Regions from separate parts of the Noviherbaspirillum agri genome, predicted to be linked through region 2. Evidence: predicted binding sites of a transcription regulator. Region 2 holds the regulator's gene; the other holds the start of a gene.
The links. The regulator sigma-54, encoded in region 2, starts transcription at its own class of promoters, with help from an activator protein. The targets are predictions, from matches to a motif close to TGGCANGNAANCTGCTTT.
Positions count from the first base shown of each region.

Region 1: a site for sigma-54 is predicted at 3,074-3,091, ahead of ACYVIA_RS03185 (pilin). Genes of this name have one in related genera too.

Region 1 is NZ_BAAGWA010000002.1:100,449-108,029, forward strand. It holds gene ACYVIA_RS03170 (M48 family metalloprotease) at 1-783, opposite strand, end outside; gene moaC (cyclic pyranopterin monophosphate synthase MoaC) at 879-1,406, shown strand; gene tfpZ (TfpX/TfpZ family type IV pilin accessory protein) at 1,617-2,375, opposite strand; gene ACYVIA_RS03185 (pilin) at 2,529-3,023, opposite strand; gene ACYVIA_RS03190 (FHA domain-containing protein) at 3,512-3,847, opposite strand; gene ACYVIA_RS03195 (Stp1/IreP family PP2C-type Ser/Thr phosphatase) at 3,849-4,670, opposite strand; partial or broken gene ACYVIA_RS03200 (IS1182 family transposase) at 4,875-6,205, opposite strand; gene sucD (succinate--CoA ligase subunit alpha) at 6,307-7,188, opposite strand; gene sucC (ADP-forming succinate--CoA ligase subunit beta) at 7,203-7,581, opposite strand, start outside.
Region 2 is NZ_BAAGWA010000005.1:234,078-241,658, reverse strand. It holds gene ACYVIA_RS11750 (KpsF/GutQ family sugar-phosphate isomerase) at 1-940, shown strand, start outside; gene ACYVIA_RS11745 (KdsC family phosphatase) at 940-1,467, shown strand; gene lptC (LPS export ABC transporter periplasmic protein LptC) at 1,464-2,057, shown strand; gene lptA (lipopolysaccharide transport periplasmic protein LptA) at 2,095-2,643, shown strand; gene lptB (LPS export ABC transporter ATP-binding protein) at 2,645-3,385, shown strand; gene ACYVIA_RS11725 (RNA polymerase factor sigma-54) at 3,403-4,884, shown strand; gene hpf (ribosome hibernation-promoting factor, HPF/YfiA family) at 4,996-5,343, shown strand; gene ACYVIA_RS11715 (enoyl-CoA hydratase/isomerase family protein) at 5,934-7,025, shown strand; gene ACYVIA_RS11710 (deoxyguanosinetriphosphate triphosphohydrolase) at 7,092-7,581, opposite strand, start outside.

The DNA of each region.
Region 1 (7,581 bases), on a different contig from region 2:
CGTCCTTGCTTCGATGTCCGCGATCCGCTCCGTCGTCAGCGGATGCGAGCGCAGATAGACTGGCGCGGAATCTGTGTACGCACGCGTCGCCGTCTGCATCCGCCCGAAGAAGGCAATCATCCCTGCCGTTTCGAAACCTGCCTCCTTCATGATCTGCAACCCGATACGATCGGCTTCACGTTCGGCATCGCGGCTGAAATTCAACTGTCGCTGCAGAGCCATCCCCTGCCCGCCAAGCAGCAGCGCCGCCGACGCATCCGGACTCGACCGCGCAGCAAGCGCGGCGAGAACTGCGCCGGCCAGTGGAATCAGCGAATCCTGCCGTTGCTTGCCCAGCATCCGCGCAATATGCCGCTGCGCGACGTGCCCGATTTCATGCGAGAGAACGGAAGCCAGCTCGGACTCATTCTGCGCCGCAAGGATCAACGCAGAATGCACACCGATAAATCCACCAGGCAACGCAAACGCATTCAGTATCGGGTCGCGCACAGCGAAGAAGAAGTAGTCATAGTCGGCTTCGCCACGTGTTTCCGGGCGAACGGAGAGTAGACTGACGCCGAAATTGTTCAGGTATTCAGTAACAGGCGCATCGTCCAGATAATCCCGGTCGCGCCGGATGCTATGCATGATCTGCTCACCCAAGCGGCGCTCCATGAGCGGCGAAAGGGCTTCGCGCTCGGTGTCGCCCAGGCTGGGGAGGTTTTGAGCCCCGGACACCGAGGGTTGAACGGAAAATGAAATTGCTGACGCAATAGCAACGACCACAATACGGGCACGGCGCATTATCGAAAGTGGAATGAGCTGAATGGATTTGGATTTCACGGTGCTATGATACCCCTCCACTGACAATCACTACGAAACCATTGCAGGCAAAGACCATGGCAAGCGAAAACGAAAAAGAGATGAGCGCCCCTCCTAATGACAGCTTGACGCATTTCGACGCAACGGGGCAAGCGCACATGGTTGACGTGGGCGCAAAGAGCGATACGCGCCGTATTGCAGTGGCGACAGGAGCGATTCGGATGAAAAAAGAGACACTGGACATTATTCAGTCCGGCACGGCGAAAAAGGGGGATGTCCTCGGGATTGCGAGAATCGCGGCGATCATGGGGGCGAAAAGAACGAGTGATCTGATTCCGCTTTGTCATCCGCTGGCAATCACGCGCGTGACAGCCGAATTTGAGGTCGACACGGCGCAGTTGCAAGTCATTTGCACGTCGCAAGTTGAAACTTACGGCAAGACCGGGGTGGAGATGGAGGCACTAACCGCCGTACAGATCGGGCTGCTTACTATTTATGATATGTGCAAAGCAGTGGATCGAAGTATGGTAATCGAGAGTGTTAGGGTAACGGAAAAGCGCGGCGGGAAGTCTGGAGATTGGCAATTTCAGAACGGCACGAAGTAGAGCTGCAGTCAGACGTTCTGCGTGGTGAGGGTCTATTAAAAAGTCCCGGTGCACGACTTTCGGAAATTGCTCGCCGAACCGAATGGCGAACTGGTTGTTTGGCCGCCAGCGTCTAGGTGATAGACGGCATATGGTAGGCGGCACCTTCCAGTTTTTCTAGATATTACGGACCTGCATGTGCCCCTTGTGATAAGGCTCCGCCTTTTTCCCTTAAAAAGAGTCCAATGGAACAAAACCTACCACCTCGAGGGTTTGCGCATCAAGCAACACCGTCCAGAAGAACTTACGGCTGACAAGCGGCATACTCAACAGATTGTCTATGGAGCGACCGGTTTTTTTGAGCGCTTCGTCAATTGTCTTGGCATGATCCGGAAAGCGGGCGATTAATTCCGTTCCAGGTTTAGCTGACCTACGTACCCGGCTGGCCGCCTCCGGATAGGGCTGCCAAAGATCAGGCCGCGTGCCCAAATCCACCCCCTGCAACGCCGCTATAGTTGCCTCAGCACTCTCTGCCGCGCTGGTAAAAGGACGCACCGCCAACAATCCGTGTCCGAACATGGGCAACGTTGTCAATCCGACGGGGGCTTTGTGCAACAATTCTTCAGACACGTCCACTGCGTGTACTACCCGGAAGCGATCCAGTTCAAACACTAGGTACACCGGACGTGCAACAAAAACCGTCCAAAGGCCATAACACAATGCAGCCAACTGCAGCAGAACGACTATCGATAAGTCGCGGCGCAATTCTTTCAACGGCTTGGTCTTGTTAAATATGGCAAAGGTTATGAGCGGCCCCAATATCACATCGACCACGACCAGCAACTTGAACAACTCGCGCCCGCCGGACACCTCGCTGTAAGGGTACGGGTACCAGACTGCAAATACCAAAGTCGCCGCCGAAATCCCTATCAGCAAACTTGCTAACAGGTGAATGGCCGCAGCATTGAAACGTTGTTTCCAATGAATCATGTTTATCACGATGCGTATCCTGTCGTGCCCTCAATTATTGCGGAACGGAACGGAACAATGAACATCAGGAATCCCCCTCGCCGCCATCGTATCGCCTTCAGAAATAGAAATGACCGCCGCAGCGGTCATTTCTATCAGCAAGATCAGACTAAATTAGCTGGTCGACTTGCAAGAACCCGGCAGGAATTTCGACGGCAACGGGTTGGTAGCAGCAGGACCGCACTTCCATTCGGTGATTGTCTTCTGACCGTCTGTGGTGCCGACCAGTGCGGTTGCGCCGACGTATGGCACCAAGGAGATGGCATTATGAGTTGCATCAATTTCGCTTGACCCCAAGTTGGCTTCGTTAGCGACGATGGTAATTACACCATTTTCATCGGAGGAGCCGGATGTCACCATCTTGGTTGCCGTTACGCTGCAAACTTCGGGCAGAATATCGGAAACGTCAGCACCCGTCGCATTTGAGACAGCATCAGTAATCCCGGTACGACATGTCGACGCCGCCAGTACGACTTCTGAAACGCGCGCACGCACCGTGTAATCCTGATAAGCCGGCAGAGCAACAGCTGCCAGAATACCGATAATCGCTACGACGATCATCAGTTCGATCAGGGTAAAACCTTGTTGGACTTTTTTCATGACTTTCATTTGCTTCTCCCTTTTTTGGAAATTTGGCAGCCTCCTGCCACGGTTCCTAATGAGCAATGACCGTGCCAGCCGGAAACCTGCGTATTAATGTGGGTTGCGAAACTTGGGAGTGATAGTTTTTGTCGACTCCATGACGCTTTTTGTCACTTCACGTTCGCCACGTTCTGGAGAGCTCGCTAGAACCACCCTAAATTGTCAGTTCTGTCCCAAGGTTGGACTTGGATCCCCGATTGTCACTATATTGATGTATCAGCGCGACGCAGCCCAAAACTGCTTCATCTTAGATTTCCTGTGCGCTCAATTTTTAAAAGCAATATTGTGTGCCGTCTCGTGCTTCCGGTAGCTTTTATATGTTTGCAAACAAAATTCTCGCTCGCCGCACTGTTGTCGAAGCTCGAAGAAACCGCGCCTCGCCGTCCGCCTCCCCGTAAAAAGTCAGAGGAGTGAATGCGTGACCGGGAGTGCACGTCGCCCTGCGCTCGTAGCAATCACCTCTCGGTCGAATCACGTAAGGGCAGCCGTACATAGCGCACGGTATAACGGCCCAACGCGACAAGATCACCATCTTGGAGAAAGTGTTTTTTGACCGGCTGCCCATTGACTTGCGTGCCATTCGTACTGTCCATATCTTCCAGGATCATTTCACCCTGCACGAACGTAATAGCCGCATGCTCACCGCTTATGGCCGGATCCTCGATCACCAGTTTGTTATAAGGTGCCCGTCCGATGGAAATGGTGCCCTCTTCGACGAGAAACTCATGTACGACACCTTCGGGGCTTGCGATGGCAAGGCGTGCAATTGCCTGCTGCGAGATCGGCTTCATTTTAAGAAATCCAGCTCCAGACGCGTCCCAGGAAACACGGCTGTTCTTGCTGCGATGATTGCAGGTTGATGAGAACGACTGATATGTTGTCATATCCTCCATTGTAATTTGCCTGCTTAACAAGGGACTCACATCGGGATTTCAAGGTGCCGGCTTGGCGGGACAGGATTTCTTCGATTTCCTCGGACATCAGCATGTCTGAAAGACCGTCCGAACACAGGAGATATACGTCATCCGGTTGTGCATCATAGTCATGAACTTCAACATCCATTTCGGCGTCAACACCGACGGCGCGCGTAACGAGGTTCTTGTTTTGTGCGAATCGAACCCATTTAGGTTCAATGAGGCCCGCATCAATCTGCTCCTGAAGCAAAGAATGATCCCTTGTGAGCTGTACTAACTTTCCAGCGCGATAGCGATATGCGCGTGAGTCGCCAACATGTGCGATCGTGATTCTGCCGTCGCGAATCACAGCGGCAACGATTGTTGTTCCCATGCCAGCGTATTTCGGTTGGGTGTCAGCGGCCTCCAAGACCGCCCCATTTGCAGCATGAATTGCTTCATCGAGCAGTTGTGCGATTGCTTGTACAGGACGCGAATCCGCGACCGCCGCGCGCGACCCTGCAAGCCTCCGCTCCAGTATTGATATAACGGCATCGACGGCAATGCGACTCGCAACCTCGCCCGCGCTGTACCCGCCCATACCGTCGGCAAGAATGGCGAGTCCATACTCCGGGCAGATTGCGACACAATCTTCGTTTTGAAGACGCACTCGCCCGGTATCTGTCTTCGCGGAGAATTCGAGGTTGACATCGTTGGTCATACACGAATTATACGTGTGCGCGCGTAGCTGGGCTGTATTGCTCAAGGGAGCTGCCAACGTCACCATTCGGCATGTCATTCATTAGCAATAGCTCCGCCGTACAAACCCGCGGAGCAGGAAAGACAGGGAGCCGAAGCTCCCTCAGACTGCTGACGAATCCCGTCTTTTTCGGAAGGTGGGGTTTTTTATTGTTCGCAGAAGCGATCAGGCGAGGGCGAGTTGCGCAGTCGGCGCGACAGTCGGTTTTTTGCCGAATTGCGTGCAACGCCAGTGCAGAGCCTGTGGTGCGGTCCACAGGTGCATAAATAGCGCAAACAATGACCGCAAAGCCTGCTCCAGCAGGCGCGCCATCTTCTTCATGTTCTGACACACTGCCACCAGCAGCGCTTGCGCGCGCACTTTCGCCAGCCCCCCACCCGGAAGCGGGCGTAGCGATGACCATGCAACTCCTTGGCATCGGCAAAGCTGCGTTCGACCGTTTCCTTGCGCCGCTTGTACAGCGCACGGCCCTTGTCGCTGAGCCGGTTGGTGGTGCAATAGGCGAGAAACTCGCCATTCGGGCACACGTAGCCATCGCGCTCGCGATCGTAGACATACTCGCGCTTGTAAGAATACCCGTCACGTTGATTCGGCCGACGATAGCCGATCACGCCGAAGATGCCGCGCTCGACCAGGCCCTTGCAGATGTGCGGCGTGAAATAGCCGGCATCCAGTCCCGTGACGGCCACCTCGAAGCCGAAACGCGCGCGCATGCGATCGAGTCGGCTCAGGTAGGGTTGGCTGTCGTGCACGTTGGCCGGTGTGACATGCGTATCGGTGATGATCGCGTGCACGCCGTCGACGGTGCGGTGATCCAGGTAAAAGAATCCGGTCGGCTTGCCGTCGCGCACCATGTAGCCGGCATCCGAGTCCACCGGGTTGACCTTGATGCCCTTGCTCGGCGGATCCTCGTCATCGGGCGGCAACGGCTTCTTGCCGTGTTCGGCGCGGTCGGCGCCGATGGAGGCATTGAGTTCGGCCAGGTACTCGGCCGGCTTCTGCTGCACCTGGTGCACATCGAAGCGATTCTTGTTGGCCGATGTCTTCAGGTGGGTGCTGTCGCTGTAGAAAACCCGGCCGCCGACTAAGCCGTGTTCGATCGTCTGCTCGACGATGGCATCGAAGATGAACTGCTCGATGTCGGTGCCGGCGAAGCGGCGCCGGCGGTTCTGCGACAGCGTGGACGCGTCGGGCACCTTGTCGGTCAGGCGCAGGCCCAGGAACCAGCGGTAGGCGACTTTGACGGTGATTTCGCGCACCAGTTGCCGTTCCGAGCGAATACCGAACAGGTAGCCGATGAACAGCATCTTGAACAGCATGACCGGATCCAGGGCCGGGAGGCCGTTGTCGGCACAGTACAGATGGGCTGTTTGTTCGCGGATGAAATCGAAGCGGATGTGACGGTCGATCAGGCGAAGAAGATGGTCCTTCGGAACCAGTTCTTCCAGCGTGACCATCTCCAGTTCGCGCTGGGCGGGCGTGGGCGTCTTGAGCATGCGCCATTAAAACAAAAACCCTCGCACTCGGCGAGGGTTTGTCAGCAGTCTGAGGGAGCCGAAGCTCCCTGTCTTTTCCTGCATCCTACTGCGCAGGATTGTTACAGCACCGACTTCAGCAAGCGCCCCATCTCGGACGGGTTCTTGGTAACCTTGATGCCGCAGGCTTCCATGATTTCCAGCTTGGCTTGCGCGGTGTCAGCGCCACCGGAGATTAGCGCGCCAGCATGGCCCATGCGCTTGCCCGGAGGAGCGGTGACGCCGGCGATGAAGCCGATCACCGGTTTCTTCATGTTGTCCTTGATCCAGTGAGCTGCGTTGGCTTCGTCCGGACCGCCGATTTCGCCGATCATGATGACTGCATCGGTGTCAGGATCGTCGTTGAACATCTTCATCACGTCGATGTGCTTCAGGCCGTTAATGGGGTCGCCACCGATACCCACTGCAGACGACTGGCCCAGACCGAGCGCGGTAAGTTGCGCAACAGCTTCGTAGGTCAGTGTGCCGGAGCGGGACACGACGCCGATGCGGCCTTTCTTGTGGATGTGGCCCGGCATGATGCCGATCTTGATTTCTTCAGGCGTAATCAGACCAGGGCAGTTCGGTCCAAGCAGCAAGGTCTTGCTGCCAGCCTTCTTCATCTTGTCCTTGACCATCAGCATGTCGCGGACCGGGATGCCTTCGGTGATGCAGATGGCGAGATCGAGCTCGGCTTCGACCGCTTCCCAGATCGCGTCAGCTGCGCCTGCCGGCGGAACGTAGATGACGGAAACGGTAGCGCCAGTCTTTTCCTTGGCTTCCTTGACGTTGGCAAAAATCGGAATGCCTTCGAAATCTTCGCCGGCCTTCTTCGGGTTCACGCCGGCGACGAAGCAGTTCTTGCCGTTGGCATAGTCACGGCAGCCGCGGGTGTGGAACTGGCCGGTCTTGCCGGTGATGCCTTGGGTGATGACTTTGGTGTCTTTGTTGATCAGAATCGACATGTTTCTTCCCTCAATTATTGTCCGTTGGCCGCAGCAACGACCTTCTGGGCTGCTTCTTCCATCGTGTCGGCGGAGATGATCGGCAGGCCGGATTCGGCCAGCATCTTCTTGCCGAGATCTTCGTTGGTGCCCTTCATGCGGACGACTAGCGGCACGCCAAGGGATACCGCCTTGGAGGCTGCGATCACGCCTTCAGCAATAACGTCGCAACGCATGATGCCGCCGAAGATGTTGACCAGGATGGCTTTCAGGCCAGGGTTCTTCAGCATGAGCTTGAATGCTTCGGTCACTTTCTCGGTAGTGGCGCCGCCACCAACGTCGAGGAAGTTGGCCGGCTCGCCGCCGAACAGCTTGATGGTGTCCATGGTCGCCATGGCCAGGCCGGCGCCATTC
Region 2 (7,581 bases):
GATCGAAGCCGACGCTATCCTGGCCCTGAAAGACCGCCTGTCCAACAGCGCGGACGACAGTTTTATTCAAGCCGTTGCGCTGCTGATGCATGGAACCGGACGTGTTGTGGTCTCCGGCATCGGCAAGTCCGGCCATATCGCCCGCAAGATCGCCGCTACGCTGGCCTCGACCGGCACGCCGGCATTGTTCGTCCATGCCGCCGAAGCGCTCCACGGCGACCTCGGCATGATCACCGAACATGACATCGTCATCGCGATCTCCAATTCCGGCGAGGCTGCGGAATTCATCGCGATCATCCCGATCATCAAGCGAATGGGAGCCAAGCTGATTGCCATCACCGGCAACGAAAACTCTCGGCTGGCGAAGCTGGCGGATATCCACCTCAATGCCCGCGTCGACAAAGAAGCCTGCCCGCTGAACCTCGCCCCCACGGCGAGCACCACGGTGACGCTGGCACTAGGCGATGCGCTTGCCGTTGCCCTGCTCGACGCCCGCGGCTTCCGCGAAGAGGATTTCGCCCGCTCGCACCCCGGTGGCGCCCTCGGCCGTCGCCTGCTGACGCATGTCCGAGATGTCATGCGCAGTGGCGATGCCATTCCGTCAGTTGCGGCGGATACCCCGTTGCCGAGGGCCTTGCTGGAAATCACGAACAAAGGCATGGCAATGACGGCTATCGTCGACGAGGCAAACCGCGTTCTCGGCATCTTCACCGACGGCGACTTGCGTCGTCTGATCGAAGCGGCGCAGGACTTCGGCAAGCTGAAGATGGCCGACGTCATGCATGCGAACCCGCGTACGATCGGCCCGGACCAGCTGGCCGTCGAGGCCGTCGAGCTGATGGAACAATTCCGCATCAACCAACTGCTGGTCGCCGACGCCGAGGGCAAGCTCGTCGGCGCATTGCATATCCACGACCTCACGCGCGCAAAGGTGATCTGATGCAGGAGGACGCTGTCGCCCGGGCCGCGCGCATTCGGCTCATGATTTTCGACGTGGATGGCATTTTGACCGACGGCAGCCTGCATTACGGCCCGGACGGCGAAACCATCAAGACCTTCAATGTCCTCGATGGGCACGGCATCAAGCTTCTGCAGCAGTCCGGCGTGGCCACCGCCATCATCAGCGCCCGCAAATCCGAGATTGTCGCCCGTCGTGCCGCCGACCTTGGCATTCGACATGTGCAGCAAGGCGTGCATGACAAGCTGGTTGCATTCGAGCAGCTGCTTTCGCAAACCGGCATCGCTGCCAGCGCCTGCGGATTCATCGGCGACGACGTCATCGACTTGCCGATCCTGCTGCGAACCGGCTTTGCCGCGAGCGTCCCCAACGGCCATCCGGAAGTCCGGTCACGTGTGCATTACGTGACACAGGCAGCCGGCGGACGGGGCGCCGCCCGCGAATTGTGCGATTTCATCATGCGGGCGCAAGGTAATTACGAGGCGGCTCTGGCGCCGTATCTGGCATGAACGATGCGCGCACGGCAAGGCGGGTTCGCCTTGCCGCTGTATTGGTACTGATGATCGGCTTGGCGCTCGGCAGTTTCTGGCTGTACGAGGTCATGCGCCGTGCGACGGAAGATGTGCTGCCGGCAGTGGAGAGGACCGAGCCGGATTTTTACGTCGAGAAATTCAGCTACGTCAAAATATCGCAGGAAGGAAAAGCTCAGTACCATTTTTCCGGCGACAAGATGACGCACAATCCACTAGACGACTCCTACGACATCGTTCAGCCGGTGGTAAGCAATTTGAACAAGGCGAATCCGCCGATAACCCTGCGCTCGGATCGTGCAACGATCAACAGCGACAGCAGCGAGGTGCATATGTATGACAACGTGCATCTCGATCGCCCGGCAGCTCCAGATGTTGAGCCGATGCATGTTGCATCGGATTACCTGCTTTTATTGCCCGATGACGATGTTGTCAAGACGGATAAGCCTGCGGAAATCACGCTAGGCCAATCAAAACTGACCGGCACCGGCATGTATGTGAATAACGCGACGCGCGAACTACGTTTGACAAGCAATGTTCATGGCACGTATCAAGCCCCGTTGCGTTAATCCGATATAACTTGATGCATCACTTTCGAGATTGTTCATGAAACGTTTTTTCTTGTTGCTGTTGATGCTGACGGCCGTTGCCACCGGCAACGCACACGCTGAGAAAGCCGACTCCGACAAGCCAACCAATGTCGAGGCCGATCAGATGGCTTACGACGACGTAAAACAGATCAATACATTCACCGGCAATGTGGTTCTTACCCGAGGCACATTAACCATGCGAGCACACAAGATGATTGTGACGCAGGATCCGGCCGGCTATCAGTTCGCCACTCTCCTTGCACCGGCCGGCGGACTTGCGACGTTCCGCCAAAAACGCGATGCCGGCCCTAACCAATGGGTTGAGGGACACGCAGAACGTATCGAATATGATGGCAAGACGGAAATCGTGAAACTGTTTTCCAAGGCGATGATTCGTCGCCTCGAAGGCAGCAAGCCGACCGATGAAGTGGAAGGCGAATTCATTTCATATGACAGCCGCGCCGAGTTCTTCACGGTCAACAACACGGCAACCGGCGAAAGCAAGCCGGGTGGCGGTCGGATCAAGGCGACGATCCAGCCGCGCACCGAGTCAAAGGATCAATGACATGACAAGCACACTGGCCGTCAGCGGCTTGCAGAAGAGTTACGGCTCTCGTCAGGTGGTGCATGATGTATCGCTTCAGGTGGAAAGTGGCGAAGTCGTCGGCCTGCTGGGCCCCAATGGCGCCGGCAAGACAACGTCCTTTTACATGATTGTCGGCTTGGTACCGTCCGATGCAGGAGAAATCAATCTCGATGGGACGGCGATCTCGCGCCTGCCGATTCACCGGCGTGCCACGCTTGGCTTGTCCTATTTGCCGCAGGAAGCATCGGTATTCCGCAAGCTGACCGTCGAGGAAAACATCCGGGCGGTACTGGAACTGCAACGTGTCAACGGCAAGCCGCTAAACCGTGCCGAAATTGACAAGCGCCTGAACGACTTGCTGGCCGACCTGCAGATTGAGCGTTTGCGCGAGAACCAGGCCTTGTCGCTATCAGGCGGAGAACGGCGGCGCGTGGAAATTGCACGCGCGCTGGCAACCAACCCTCGGTTCGTACTGCTGGATGAACCTTTCGCCGGGGTGGACCCAATTGCTGTCATCGAGATCCAACGTATCGTACGCTTTCTGAAGGAGCGCGGGATCGGAGTGCTCATTACCGACCACAACGTGCGTGAAACACTTGGCATTTGCGACCGCGCCTATATCATCAATCAGGGCTCGGTCCTGGCCAGCGGCAGACCGGACGACATCATTGCGAACGAGTCCGTACGGCGCGTATATTTGGGTGAGCACTTCCGGATGTAAGGAAGAACCAAACAGGCATGAAACAGACACTCCAACTTCGCATCTCGCAACATCTGGCACTGACGCCCCAGTTGCAGCAGTCGATACGCCTGCTGCAACTGTCGACGCTGGAGCTGCATCAGGAGCTGGAACAAATCCTGTCCGACAATCCGCTCCTCGAGCGGGTCGATGATCCTCTTGATCATTCTGTGCGCCTGCTTGCTGATGGCGCGATCAGCCCCGGAACAACGAGCAGCGGCGATGTGCCAGTGACGGATGCCAACGGCTCGTCCGGCGCCGACGAAACAGAAGCTGCTTTTGCGGGCAACGATGCCTCCGAAGGGACATCCGCCAGTGAAAATGAATGGAGCTTTGACGATGTGGCTCGTACATCGAAAGCACCGGAAGATGATGAAGCCCGTCCGCAGCTCGAAGCACATGAAACGACGCTGCGTGAACACCTGCTGGAGCAGATGCGGGTAACCGTACGCGAGCCACGTGACCGTGGGTTGGTGGAACTGATCATAGATGCGTTGAATGACAATGGCTATCTCGAAGAGTCGCTGGAAGAAATCCATGCACGCTTGCCGGAAGAGCTGGAGGTCGAGCCGGAGGAGTTGTCGGTCGCACTGAAATTGTTGCAGAGCTTCGAGCCTGCTGGTGTGGGCGCGCGCAATGCCTCCGAATGCTTGGCAATCCAAATTAGGCGCTTCCCCAAGGTGCCACTGGTGACGCGGCGCCGCGCGCTGGACATCGTCGAGAACCATCTTGCCTTGTTTGCCCAGCGCGATTTCAACAAGCTGAAGAAAGTTCTCGACTGCGATGAGGAAGACCTGCGCGAGGCACAGCATGTGATCAAGCAGTGCAATCCACATCCAGGTGCCTTGTTCGCATCCGACACGTCGGACTATGTCGTTCCCGATGTGATCGTCAAGCGCACGAAGAACGGTTGGCAGGTGATGCTCAACCATGACGTCATGCCCCGGCTGCGTGTGAATGCCTTGTACGCGAATATCCTGAAGCAAAACAAAGGTGAGGGATCGCTTACTTCGCAGCTTCAAGAAGCGAAATGGCTCATCAAAAACATGCGCCAGCGTTTCGACACGATCCTGCGTGTGGCCCAGGCGATTGTGGATCGACAGCGCAACTTTTTCTCGCATGGCGCAGTGGCGATGCGCCCTCTTGTCTTGCGTGAAATTGCTGATACACTGGGCTTACACGAGAGCACTATTTCTCGCGTGACAACTCAGAAATACATGCTCACCCCTCACGGCATGTTCGAGTTGAAGTACTTTTTCGGCAGCCATGTGGCGACCGAAGCGGGGGGAGAAGCTTCATCAACCGCGATTCGCGCACTGATCAAACAATTGATAGGAGCAGAAGACCCAAAGAATCCATTCTCTGACAGCAAAATCGCAGACATGTTGGGAGAACAAGGCATGGTCGTCGCGCGGCGCACGGTGGCGAAGTACCGCGAAGCTCTCAAGATCCCTCCAGTCAACCTGCGAAAATCCCTGTAATTATCGTGTTGTAGTGTTGTCTTTGTTGCTGTGTTCCGGCGTAGCCTGCTACGCGGAGATGCAATCGGGCACGTTGCGAACCGCCAGCGACACTATCCATAGGAGCGCTGTATGAATCTGATAATCAGTGGACATCATCTCGAACTGACCCCTTCTATTCGCGAGTATGTGAATACGAAGCTGGAGCGAATCAGACGTCATTTCGATCATGTCATTGATGTTGCAGTCATCTTGGGTGTTGAAAAACCGTCAGAGAAGGAGAAACGACAGCGTGCCGAGGTCAACCTGCGTTTGAGAGGAAATGTGATTCATGTGGAGAGCTTTGCCGAAGACCTCTATGCTGCGATCGATCTGCTGGTCGACAAGCTGGACCGCCAGGTTCTCAAGTACAAGACCAAGGTCCAGGATCATCAGCACGAAGGCATCAAGCGCATGGTAGAGCAACCTGCGGCGACCTGAGCAAGTCGCGCGAGTGGCAATCGGCGGATAAGCAAAGGGGCATTCGATGCCAAGCCCCTCGCTTAACCTGTTGAAGGTTTTGGGATAGCCAAAGGCTGATTGAAGGGCCGCATTCGCAAGGATGCGGCCTTTTTTCATTGGTCGGGGTCGCCAAGGTGCTGCGGCGAATGCAGGGGTATAAGCGAACTGCAGGAACCTTCCGACCGGCCAAAACGATAATCTGTGCCTTGGAAATCAGCGGGGCTCGCTGAACTTTATCCGCAACAGACGCCGTGCGCCTGCTGTGAGTTCAGCGTCGACCCTTTTGAGCACCATTGGAGCCGGGCTAGGTTCAGCATCCTCTGGCGTGATTGAGTTCGACAAACAGAAAGCCCCGTAAGTCGTTGAACTTACGGGGCTATTTGCCCGGTCAATCAACCGCTTTCAACAGGTTAAGCGAGAGGCTTGATTCGATGCCCCTTTTTCTTTTTGTTGTCGCGAGCCTGACGACAAGCGCACAAGCACCAAATGCAAAATGTCAGTGCAGCGACTGCTTGCCTTTTCCATTCTCGATAAAATAGCCCGACCTTCATTGATGAAAATGCTCCGACATGACTGACCTCGTCCAACTCTCCGTCAAGAACAAAACAGGCTTTATTACCCTGGACCGCCCCAAGGCTCTGAATTCGCTTTCACTCGACATGATCCGGTCGATGACGAAAGCCTTGCTCGCCTGGCGTGCCGACGAGACCATTCACGCGGTTGTGATCAACAGCACCAGCGAAAGGGCATTCTGCGCCGGCGGCGATATCCGATTCTTCTACGAAGCCGGATCGAGCACACCGAAAGGCCGCAGCGCACTTCTCGAGGACTTTTTCACCGAGGAATATGCGCTCAACCACCTGATCCACTATTATCCTAAGCCCTATATCGCCTTCATGGATGGCATCGTGATGGGCGGCGGAATGGGCGTGGCACAAGCCGGGACAGGCAATCGCATGCGCGTCGTGACGGAACGTACCAAGATGGCCATGCCCGAAGTAAACATCGGGTTGTTCCCTGATGTCGGCGGGGGTTATTTCCTTTCCCGGGCACCCGGCCAGATTGGCGCATATCTTGGCGTAACGGGCGAAACGATCAGTGCAGCGGATGCGCTTTACGCCGGCCTGGCGGATGTGTTCGTACCCGTGGAGAAACTGCCCGCACTGCTGGAACTGTTGGTAACCCACACCGCAGGCGACATTCGCCAGGCCGTGCAGGCGTTTGCAGAACCGTTCCGGTCGCAGGCCGATCCGGCCAGGAGCATGCTGGCTACCGAACGCGACGCAATCGACAGGCATTTCGCCCATGATGATGTTCGTGCGATCTGCGCGTCGCTGGCTGGAGATGCGAGCCAGTTCGCGCAAAAGACGTTATCTGTGATGAACAAGCGATCGCCGTTGATGATGTGCGTAACCCTGGCGCAGTTGCGTCTTGGTGCCAGCATGAGCGTCGCCGATTGCCTGCGCCTGGAGCGCACGATGGTCCGGCGTAGCTTCGAGCACGGCGAGGTTCTGGAAGGTATTCGTGCGGTGGTGATCGACAAGGACAATGCCCCGAAGTGGAATCCGCAGTCGTTGAACGATGTCACGCCAGAGATGGTCAGCCAATTCTTCGCTCCCGCCTGGCCGGCTCACGCGCACCCGTTGCGTCACCTCGAATAAAAACAGAGTGCACGCTGGGCAGCAGTCGTGATGCCTGGCATACCTTTGGTTCGGCAAGAAGATTGATTAGATCTCGCCGATCATGAACAAGCGGCGATGCTCGCGCATTGCATACCGATCCGTCATGCCGGCAATATAGTCGGCGACTTTCCGGGATTGGGTGCGCTCGCGTTCGGGGCCACCGTCGCTTGCGTGTACCTGATAATCGAGCGGCAGCAAGCTCGGCTCCTGCATGAAGGCATCGAACAGCTCCCTGACGATCCGCCGTGCCTTGCTCGTCATGCGATTTACCTGGTAGTGCTGATAAAGGTTCTGGCGCAAGAATCGCTGGAGCAGCACGGCTTCCTTGCGCATCTCGTCCGAGAAAGCGATGAGCGGTGGCGCATTGCGCACATCGTCGACGTGCTTTAGCTGAACTTCCTGGATGCGTGCTTGTGAGGTCTGGATGAGATCGACAATCAATGCGTTGATCATGCGACGAATCGTTTCATGTACAGCACGCCGACCGTTGATTCCCGGGTAGACAGACTCGACCTCGCTACGATGACGCGCCCAG